DNA from 2 places in the Pedobacter cryoconitis genome. Region 1 is predicted to be linked to the other one. Evidence: riboswitches for the same ligand, from Rfam matches in the RefSeq annotation. Region 1 holds a riboswitch; the other holds the start of a gene.
What was found. A riboswitch is a leader RNA that binds a small molecule or an ion and turns the genes downstream of it on or off. The one in region 1 is predicted to bind cobalamin.

Region 1 (5,164 bases):
TGAAGATGCTTGTAAATTATTCGGGCATCAGCTGCATTTCCTGAATTGGGACGATTTGGAGACCGGTATTTCCAGTGATACCGGATTGCTATTTATCTGCAACCCGAATAATCCTACCGGATCAGTTTTTAAAGAACTGGAAACCTTAATTCATAAACATCCAAAAGTCCTGTTTGTTGTTGATGAAGCTTTTATTGAATTTACTTTATCGATTACCTCAGTACTTGGTTTAATTGAAAAATACAGCAACCTGATCGTTTTACGCTCTATGACCAAAGCCTATGCTATTCCGGGTTTAAGGTTAGGTTATATCGCTGCCAATCCAGTGTTAATTGACCGGTTAAAGTCATTTAAATTGCCTTGGGCAGTGAATGCAATGGCTATAGCAGCCGGTCATTTTATTTTTGATCATCTCCATACGATACAAATTCCCCTGCAGCAATTGTTAACAGACAGGAATGAGTTGATCAGGAAACTGGAGGGCAGTCCGCTGAAAGTTTATCCCAGTCATACCCATTTTTTTCTGGCTACTACAAATCAGCATACCGGCGCGATATTAAAACAGTTTTTACTAAAAGAATTTAATATATTGATCCGTGATGCGGGGAATTTCAGAGGACTTACCGAAAAACATATCCGTATCGCCACTTTAAGTCAAAATAAAAATCAATTGCTGATTAATGCTTTAGCTGAATGGAAAACTATATAATCATTGTAATTCCCTTGCTTGCAGGTTATCTGCTGGATTTACTCTTTGGTGATCCCGAAGGTTTACCACATCCAGTCCGGTTTTTTGGCAGTCTGATCAATTTGGGTGAAAAGTACCTGAATCAGGGGAAATTCAGATTTCTTAAAGGAATGATCATGGTGCTGATCTTATGTTCCGGAACATTTTTAGTTTTTTACGGAGCGATCCATTTTATGCTGAGCCACAGTGTGCCTGTATATTTTCTTTTTGCCACTGCTTTTGTCTATTACGCTCTGGCTAATAAAGGACTGATTACCGAAGGGAAACAAGTTTTTGATACTTTGAAATATAAAGGGCTCGAAGCCGGGCGCAAACGCTTATCCCGTATCGTAGGGCGTGATACATCCAATCTTGACGAACAACAGATCCGTGTTGCCGTTTTTGAAACTATGTCAGAAAACCTGAGCGATGGCGTAATTGCACCGCTGTTTTTCTACTTTATAGCTGGTATCCCTGGTATGCTTACTTATAAAATGATTAATACATTGGATTCCATGATCGGTTATCGCAATGACAGGTATGAATATTTTGGGAAATTCGCAGCGCGTCTGGATGACGTTGCCAACTTTATTCCGGCAAGAATAACAACCGTATTAATGCTGCTAGTAACTTTTAGTATGCGGGGCTGGCAATTCGTAATGAAATATGGGCATCAGCATCAAAGCCCGAATGCTGGTTATCCTGAAGCGGCACTCGCCGGTATACTGGATGTTCAATTTGGGGGGCCGAATGTTTACCATGGGATTTTGGTTGACAAACCACTTATCGGTAGCAACAGCCGTGAAATTAAACACGAAGAATTCAAAATAGTGAGCAGTATCAATCAGGGGGTTTGCCTGCTCATGGTGCTATCCATCAGCATCTATTTCTTTCAGCTCTAAACACTCCATGACCAGTCCAGTACAAAAATATATCATTAGCGGAGGCCCCGGCTCAGGTAAAACAACCCTGATTAACGGATTGCAGCAACAAGGTTATTTTTGTGCTGAAGAAATATCCAGAAAGATGATCATTCAGGAGGCCGCAAAAGGATCATGTTGTTTGCCCTGGATAGATATTTCCTGTTTTTCAGCTAAAGTTTTTCGGGAAATGATCCTTTCCTGGAATCAGGCACCTGCAGATCGTATTGTTTTCTTTGACCGTGCTATTCCTGATATTATTGCTTACCTGAATGTAGCTGAAGTCGCTGTTTCGGAAGAATATTATACTGCTTTAGCGCTTTACCCTTATCACAAGCAGGTTTTTATACTCCCACCATGGGAAGCTATTTATGTAAATGACAGTGAACGCTGGCAAACCTATGAAGAGGCAGTGCTCCTGAACGAAGCCATCAGTAAGGCTTATACTGCCTGCGGATTCGAGCTGATTGATGTTCCCAAAAACTCGCCGGCAGCGCGCATTGCATTTATCCTCGATTTTATCTAGGTTTGCAGTCTTAAGGCTGCATTTTAGGGAAGCATCTGTTTTAAGCGCATTAAAAATTGAACAAGTGCCCGTAAAATGCTTTAAGGGAATCCCGGCGTAAATCCGGAACAGTCTCCGCTGCTGTAAACCTCGTTATTGAACTGCTGTTAAAACCACTTTCGCAAAGAAGGGAAGGTCGCAGTTTGAGGAAGTCAGAAGACCTGCCTTAGGAATAGTTATTAAATGCTTTCGGAAGAAAGGCTAAACTTTATGATGAAAAAAACAAATTATTCATCATTCAGGGGAATATTCTCCTGTCTGATCGTTTCTCTGTTGCTGATTACCTCCTGCAAGCAGAACCAGTCTGGCCAAAAACATACCTCCGCAAAGACCGGCAGTGCGGCAATCAAATACGCCAAAGGCTTTAATATCGATTATTATGAGGACTATAAAGTGGTCAGTATTTATTCCAGTATGGGCGCACATGCAGACACCGTTCAATATGTTTTATTAGCGAAAGGGGCAAAGGCTCCGGAAGGCTATAAAAAAGCACAGTTGATACAAATTCCTGTCCAAAGCCTAATAGCCATGTCATCTATGCACATCGCATTAGCTGATTTTGCAGGTTCAGCAGATGCAATAACAGGTTTGGGGAGCTTAAAATATGTAAGTTCTGAAACCGTAAGAAAAAACATAACTGCGGGTAAAGTCAAAGAAGTTGGTATAGACGGAACCATGAATGATGAAATGCTGATCAGTATGAAACCAGGTCTGGTGATGGTGATGGGAAGCCCTGATGCTAAATTCAGTAAATACGAAACGCTGACCGGTGCGGGTGTACCTGTAATGCTCAATTCTGAATGGCTGGAAACTACGCCGCTTGGCCGTGCAGAATGGGTTAAGTTAATGGCCGCATTGATGGATAAGGAAGACTACGTTAATACTAAATTTGATGCAGTAGAAAAAGAATATAACCGCCTGGCAGCCATAGGGAAAAAAGCGGTAACTAAGCCTACGCTGGTTTGTGGGATGCCTTATAAAGGAACATGGTATGTACCGGATGGTGACAGTTACATGGTTCAGTTTCTGAAGGATGCCGGCACAAATTATAAATGGGCAGATGTTCATGGAAAAGGTAGTTTGCCACTTAATTTTGAAACTGTTGCCCCAGTTGCCCTAAAGGCAGATTTCTGGTTGAATGTAGGAACCGTAGATAGTAAAAATGAGATCAAAGCAATAGACAATCGTTATGCTGATTTTAAACCATTTAAAGAAAACCACATTTTTAACTTTAATAAAAAGGTAAATGATATTGGTTCCAATGATTATTGGGAATCCGGAGCTGTTAACCCACAGCTAATCTTAAGCGACTTAATCAAGATCTTTCATCCCGAATTACTACCGGATTACCAGCTCGTTTATTACAAGCAATTGAATTAATCCTAAGAAATTGAACAAAATAAAAGTTTTAGTATTGCTCGCCATATTAGTGGTGGCTTTCTTGCTTGATGTAGCCCTTGGTTCCGTCCATATCCCTTTGAAAGACGTAGTCAAGGTCTTATTTAGCGCTGATTCAGGAAATGATACCTGGGTTTATATCATTGAAAAAATCAGGTTACCTAAAGCCCTGACAGCTGTTATTGTGGGCTGCGGCTTATCTGTCAGCGGTTTACAGATGCAAACACTTTTCCGCAACCCACTTGCAGGGCCTTCAGTTTTAGGAATAACTGCTGGTGCTAGTTTAGGGGTAGCCCTGGTCATGCTGTCTGCCGGGAGTATTACCAGTTTATACACCATTAAAGAATTGGGCATTTCGGGAAGCTGGTTAATTATTGTGGCTTCTTCTTTAGGAGCAGCATTGATCATGATTTTGATCGTGTCCATTTCCTCTTCTTTAAAAGATAACGTTATTGTATTGATCGTTGGCGTGATGATTGGGAATATCACACTTTCAGTAATTAGTATCTGGCAGTATTTTAGCTCACCTGAGCTGATTAAAGATTATTTGCTCTGGACATTTGGTTCTTTGGGCGGGGTAACCGGCGGGCAACTGTTAATTTTAGCCATTGTCGTATTTGCGGGCTTATTAATTTCATTCCTGTCTTCAAAATTGCTGGACGCTTTACTCCTGGGCGACAATTACGCCAGAAGCATGGGGTTGACTGTAAAGCGTGCACGAATTCTGATTATTGGCAGTACAAGCATTTTAGCAGGAGGGATTACTGCCTTTTGCGGTCCAATCGGTTTTATAGGGATAGCTGTGCCGCATTTAGCAAGAGCTTTATTCCATACTTCAAGCCACCGTATTTTAATTCCTGCTTGTTGTCTGATTGGAACAGTCTTAATGCTGATTTGTGATCTGGTTGCACAATTGCCAGGAAGTCAGACTGTTTTGCCAATCAATGTGATTACTGCACTGGTAGGGTCACCTGTTGTGATCTGGATTATTGCCGGGCCAACTAAATTAAGAGGATTCTAATGGAAGCGCAAACCTCATTATTACAGACCTCAGCATTGGCCATAGGTTATAAAACAGGAAAGGGGAAATCCAAAGTGATTGCCGGCCCTTTAAATTTAGAACTTCATGCCGGGCAGCTGGTTTGTCTGCTAGGTCCGAATGGTTGCGGTAAATCTACGCTGCTCAGAACTATTTCTGGATTACAACAGCCGCTGAAAGGTGAAATTATACTGGACGGTGCAGTGCTGAACAAGCTTAAACCAGCGCAGGTTGCAAAAAAAATAAGCCTGGTACTCACTGATAAGGTCAGCGCTGGTAACCTGGATGTTTATTCGCTCATTTCATTGGGCCGCTATCCTTACTCAGGGTGGCTGGGCATATTGACTGAACAAGACAAACATATTATTGAACAGGCTATAAAGGCTACAGATACCGGAGCTTTTATAGGCAGAAAAATGGATAGTCTGAGCGACGGGGAGTGTCAGAAAGTGATGTTGGCCAGGGCAATGGCACAAGATACCCCGCTGATTATTTTAGATGAGCCTACTGCTCAC
Region 2 (5,164 bases), 1.3 Mb from region 1:
AGATGATCTGATCTGCTCCAAGGGCAGGTAAAGTCTTCAATATTTCCTCATTTCTTCCGGTTACAATGATCTTTCCTGCGCCATAATATTTTGCAAGCTGAATGGCCATTTTACCAGTAAAACCAGTCGCACCATTGATTAAAACTGTTTCCCCAGGCTGTAATCCGGCACGGAAACGCAATGCCAAAGCTGAACCCATAGCTGCATTTGGCATTGCTGCGGCAGTAGCGTCATCCAATCCATCGGGTACAGGTGAAGACCATTCTTTTAAAAATGTTGCTTGTTCTGCCATCGTACCAGAAGTACCAACACCATAAACGCGCTGTCCGTTTGGTAAGGTTCCAACTCCGTCGGTACCTACTATTTGTATCTTAGCTGTTTTTTCTGAAGAATAATGCTTGCCACTGGCTTTTAATTTATCCAGGTTTTTGATAGATACGGCTTTTACCTGCACTAAAATTTCATGATCGTGCTGAACCACTGGTTCAGGTATTTCTGCATATTGAGGTATTTCTCCTGCCTGATATATTATTGCTGCTTTCATAGTTTATCAATTTATACAGCAAATTTACGGCTGCACTACTCAGTCCGCGATAACATTTGTTATCAAATGAAATCAGGACTTCTCTTTGATAAGCTGGCTTTTAATACGGCTGAGATGAACGGAACTTACGCCTAAATAGGATGCTATATAATGCTGAGGTACCCGCTGAATGATCATTGGCTTTTCCTGCATCAATGCCTGGTATCGTTTTAACGGAGAATCTCTGAGAAAAGAAAAAAAATGGTTCATGTAGTGAAACATCCGGTCGAATAAGCTATTGATAAATTCGTTTTTCAATTCTTGTACGTTTTCCAGTTCTGACAGTATTTTTTCCAGATCCTGTTTACTGATATACCAGAGTATGCACGGCTCAATAGTTTCTATGTTGAGCATACTTGGTATTCCTTTTTTCAGGCTTTCTATGGAAGCCACCGTCTCATTTTCAAAAAAGAATTGCGTGGTGAGATCCTTGCCATCATTATTAAACCAGACACGAATACAGCCTTTCTCAATAAAGAATATCTTTTTTGCAAGTTCGCCTTCTTCAAGCAAGGTTGTTTTTGCCGGGACTTTCAGTTTTTTAAGACAACCCGAAAATCCGGCAAACTGACTATCGCTCATCCGGAATTTTCTCTTTAATTGTTCAAGCATACACTGTTTTTTGCTGAATATCCGGAATTTATTTCAAACAAAACATGAACTTAATATCCTGTCTATAACAATAAGAGTTGATGTTATCACATCCTTGCTAGCCAACATTCATTAAAGAGATATTCTTAGAGCTTGTAGCAGCAGTATTGATTCAAGTCTTTTAAGAATAGGTCAATTGCGTTTAAATGCTGTAGGTGTGCTTAAAAAAATGTAATCTATAAATTGGGTAAAATTAAAGTGAACAATTAACGGTGTTAAGCTAATTTTAGCTGGTTTTATTTTCTACATTGCAAAACTGTTCTTTGCATGTTACATCAAACGGAAATGGTTATACTTAATTGTAGATTAATAGGGAATCGTGTGTAAATCACGAACTGTCGCGCAACTGTAAGTAACTAAAAAAGGTTTTCATTTAAAAAATATCCACTGTTCTACCCATAGAATGATGAAAATCGTTACAAGTCAGGAGACCTGCCTATTCCGAATGGACAATGCTTTCGCGATTCGAAGCCTTTAGTCTGAAAGATGTTTATTCATACATGAAAAAATACGTCCCTGGTATTCAGGTGCTGGTATTGCCGTGTATTTTTATTCCTCCTTTTTTTTTGAAATCTTCCCGTCAGCAGCATTGTATTAAAAATCTAAGAACATTTTAACCGAAGCTAATTTTTCTAAAAAAACTGACAATGCAAACAAACAATCTTAAATTCCAACTTCCTGTTTTAAATAAACTTGGTTATACATGACAACAGAAGAAAAAATCGATCAATCGGAAACGCATGTTTTTAAAGTGGTATTTCCTGATACGACCAATCATCACAATACGATGTTCGGCGGAAGAATATTAATGATGATGACCGAAACGGCATTTATGACTGCTACCCGGTTTTGCAGGAAGAGTTTTGTACTGGTAAGCAGTGGTCAGATAGATTTTAAAAAGCCTATTCCTGCTGGTTCCATGGTTGAATTGGTCGGCCGGGTGCAGTATATTGGCAATACCAGTATCACCATTCAAGTAGAAGTTTATTTAGAAAAAATGAGGGAAGAGTTCAGGGAGAAAGTTGTCTGCGGTGCTTTTACATTAGTAGCGATTGATGAGGATAATAAGCCTGTTTTAATCCAGTAAATTTTTAATTAACCCGGCTTTGGACCCGGGTTAATTTTTAAAAACTAATGTTATACGAGTTTTTTATTTCTGCCATTGCAAAAGTACTGTGTGTACTTCCTATACTTTTAACAGACCCCAATTTGTTGAAAACAAAATCCTGGTAATGTTTCATATCCCTGGCATAAACCTTTAAGATAAAATCAAAATCCCCCGAAATATTATAGCATTCCACAACTTCATCGATCTTTAAAATATCTTCTACAAACTGATGGCCTATTTTTCTATCATGTTGTTTAAGCTTGATATTGCAAAAAACAATAAATCCCTGGTTAAATTTTTCGGGGTCAAGTATCGCAATATACTTCTTAATATATCCATTACTTTCCAACCTTTTCACGCGCTCAAAAACAGGAGATGGTGATAAACTTACTTTGGCAGCAAGCTCTTTTATTGTGTAATTTGAATTGTTACCTAATATCTTTAATAGTAATAAATCTGTGCCGTCCAGTTCTTCCATAGAATAATTTCCCTTAGTGATATCAAAAATAATCACTTAAAAGCATAATATGCTTATGATTGATCGTTAAAAAGTTATTTATCCTTATTTATTGCGTTTTGTGTAGTTTTAAAATCTTCATATATACATTTGTTAGGAATTAAAAACTGATTGTAGCGAATAAAACGCCGGATATTAAGCAATAACCGGGAAATTTTTTTACAATGATTATTAACCATTTAAAAAGTTGAACAAAGATGCAAACGCACAACCTTGGCTACCCACGAATTGGTAGCAACAGAGAACTAAAAAAAGCCTGTGAACAATATTGGTCAGGCAAGATTTCCTTAACCGAATTATTAAGTAAAGGCAAAAATATATCCGAGCACAACTGGAAATTACAGCAGGAAGCAGGAATAGATCTGATCCCTTCTAACGATTTTTCGTATTATGATCAGATCCTGGATATGTCCTTAACAGTAGGTGCTATCCCAAAACGCTATAACCAGGTAGCGCTAAAATCCAACAATGAAATGGATTTGTATTTTGCTATGGCAAGGGGATATCAGAAGGAAGGATTGGACATTACAGCGATGGAGATGACAAAATGGTTAGATACAAATTACCATTATATCGTTCCTGAATTTTATAAAAATCAGGAGTTCAAATTATTCTCTAATAAAATCGTTAACGAGTTTGTAAGTGCAAAGCGGTTAGGGATCAATAGTAAACCTGTAATCATTGGACCAGTTTCTTATTTGTTATTGGGCAAAGAAAAGGAGGAAGGCTTTGATAAATTGGATTTGGTGAAACGTTTGCTTCCAGTTTATGTAGAGATTTTAACAGAGTTAAAAGCGCATGGCGCGGAATGGATACAGTTTGATGAGCCATTTCTTGCTTTAGATATTAATGCTCAGGCGAAAGAAGCTTACCAGTATGTTTACGTTGAGCTGAAAAAGAAATTTCCACTGCTAAAAATCCTGGTAGCTACTTATTTTGAAGGTTTAAAAGATAATTTGGTTTTAGCAGCATCATTGCCTGTTCATGCATTGCATATTGATCTAGTGCGTAATCCAGAACAGCTGGATGAGGTGCTCACTGCTATCCCTGGACAATTAATTTTATCTTTGGGCGTAGTCGATGGAAGAAATGTCTGGAAAAATGATTTTGAGCAGTCCTTATCGATCATAAAAAAAGCGGTAGCTCAATTAGGAAGCGACCGCGTATTGATTGCACCTTCTTGCTCATTATTACATTCACCTTGTGATTTGGATTTAGAAACCAACGATAAAACCTTAACTCCTGAAATTAAGCAGTGGTTAGCTTTTGCTAAACAAAAGATTGATGAAGTAGTGGTATTGAAAGCATTGGCTTCTGAAAACCCGGATGCAATTGCATTGGAGAAATTGGAAGAAAACAAAAAGGCTACCGCTAGCCGCAGCACTTCCAAACTTATTCATAACGAGCAGATCAAACAACGCGTGAATGCTATTACGGCTAAAGATGCAACGCGTACAAGTCCCTTCTCTATCCGTAAAAAGACACAGCAGGAAATTTTACAATTGCCTATTTTCCCAACTACAACTATAGGTTCATTCCCACAGACTCCTGAAGTAAGAAGCTGGAGAGCGCAGTTTAAGAAAGGCGATATTACGCTTGCAGAATATGATACCTTATTGAAAAAAGAGACGGAAGAAACAATTCGCTGGCAAGAAGAAGTCGGTATTGATGTATTGGTTCATGGGGAGTTTGAACGCAATGACATGGTAGAATATTTTGGCGAACAGCTGGATGGTTTCACCTTTACAAAAAATGGCTGGGTACAGAGTTATGGTAGCCGGTGCGTTAAACCTCCTATCATTTACGGTGATGTGCACAGACCAAATGCAATGACGGTTTATTGGACAGAATTTGCACAATCATTAACGAAGAGTTTGGTCAAAGGTATGTTAACTGGGCCTGTTACGATTTTACAGTGGTCTTTTGTCCGCAATGATCAGCCTCGCCCTGTTACTTGTAATCAAATCGCATTGGCGATTCGTGATGAGGTAGTAGATCTGGAAAAAGCGGGAATCAAAGTTATTCAGATTGATGAACCTGCTATCCGGGAAGGATTGCCTCTGAGAAAAGCAGCTTGGCAAGCTTATCTGCAATGGGCAGTAAATGCGTTTAAAATCTCAGCAAGCGGGGTAAAGGATGGAACACAGATCCATACGCATATGTGCTATTCTGAGTTTAACGATATCATTCAGAACATTGCTGATATGGATGCAGATGTGATTACCATTGAATGCTCTCGTTCACAAATGGAATTGTTAGATGCTTTTGCAGATTTCAAATATCCAAATGACATCGGGCCAGGTGT

Region 2: it holds a riboswitch for cobalamin, as region 1 does, so the genes downstream of both, AY601_RS09350 (acyl-CoA thioesterase) here and AY601_RS03895 (ABC transporter substrate-binding protein) in region 1, are expected to answer to the same signal.

What each region holds. Positions count from the first base shown of each region.
Region 1 covers NZ_CP014504.1:915,518-920,681, forward strand. The annotation lists gene AY601_RS03880 (pyridoxal phosphate-dependent aminotransferase) at 1-709, shown strand, start outside; gene cbiB (adenosylcobinamide-phosphate synthase CbiB) at 694-1,629, shown strand; gene AY601_RS03890 (AAA family ATPase) at 1,637-2,173, shown strand; cobalamin riboswitch at 2,219-2,396, shown strand; gene AY601_RS03895 (ABC transporter substrate-binding protein) at 2,423-3,592, shown strand; gene AY601_RS03900 (iron ABC transporter permease) at 3,603-4,631, shown strand; gene AY601_RS03905 (ABC transporter ATP-binding protein) at 4,631-5,164, shown strand, end outside.
Region 2 covers NZ_CP014504.1:2,175,436-2,180,599, reverse strand. The annotation lists gene AY601_RS09360 (quinone oxidoreductase family protein) at 1-544, opposite strand, end outside; gene AY601_RS09355 (Crp/Fnr family transcriptional regulator) at 617-1,195, opposite strand; cobalamin riboswitch at 1,504-1,689, shown strand; gene AY601_RS09350 (acyl-CoA thioesterase) at 1,938-2,321, shown strand; gene AY601_RS09345 (Lrp/AsnC family transcriptional regulator) at 2,359-2,820, opposite strand; gene metE (5-methyltetrahydropteroyltriglutamate--homocysteine S-methyltransferase) at 3,057-5,164, shown strand, end outside.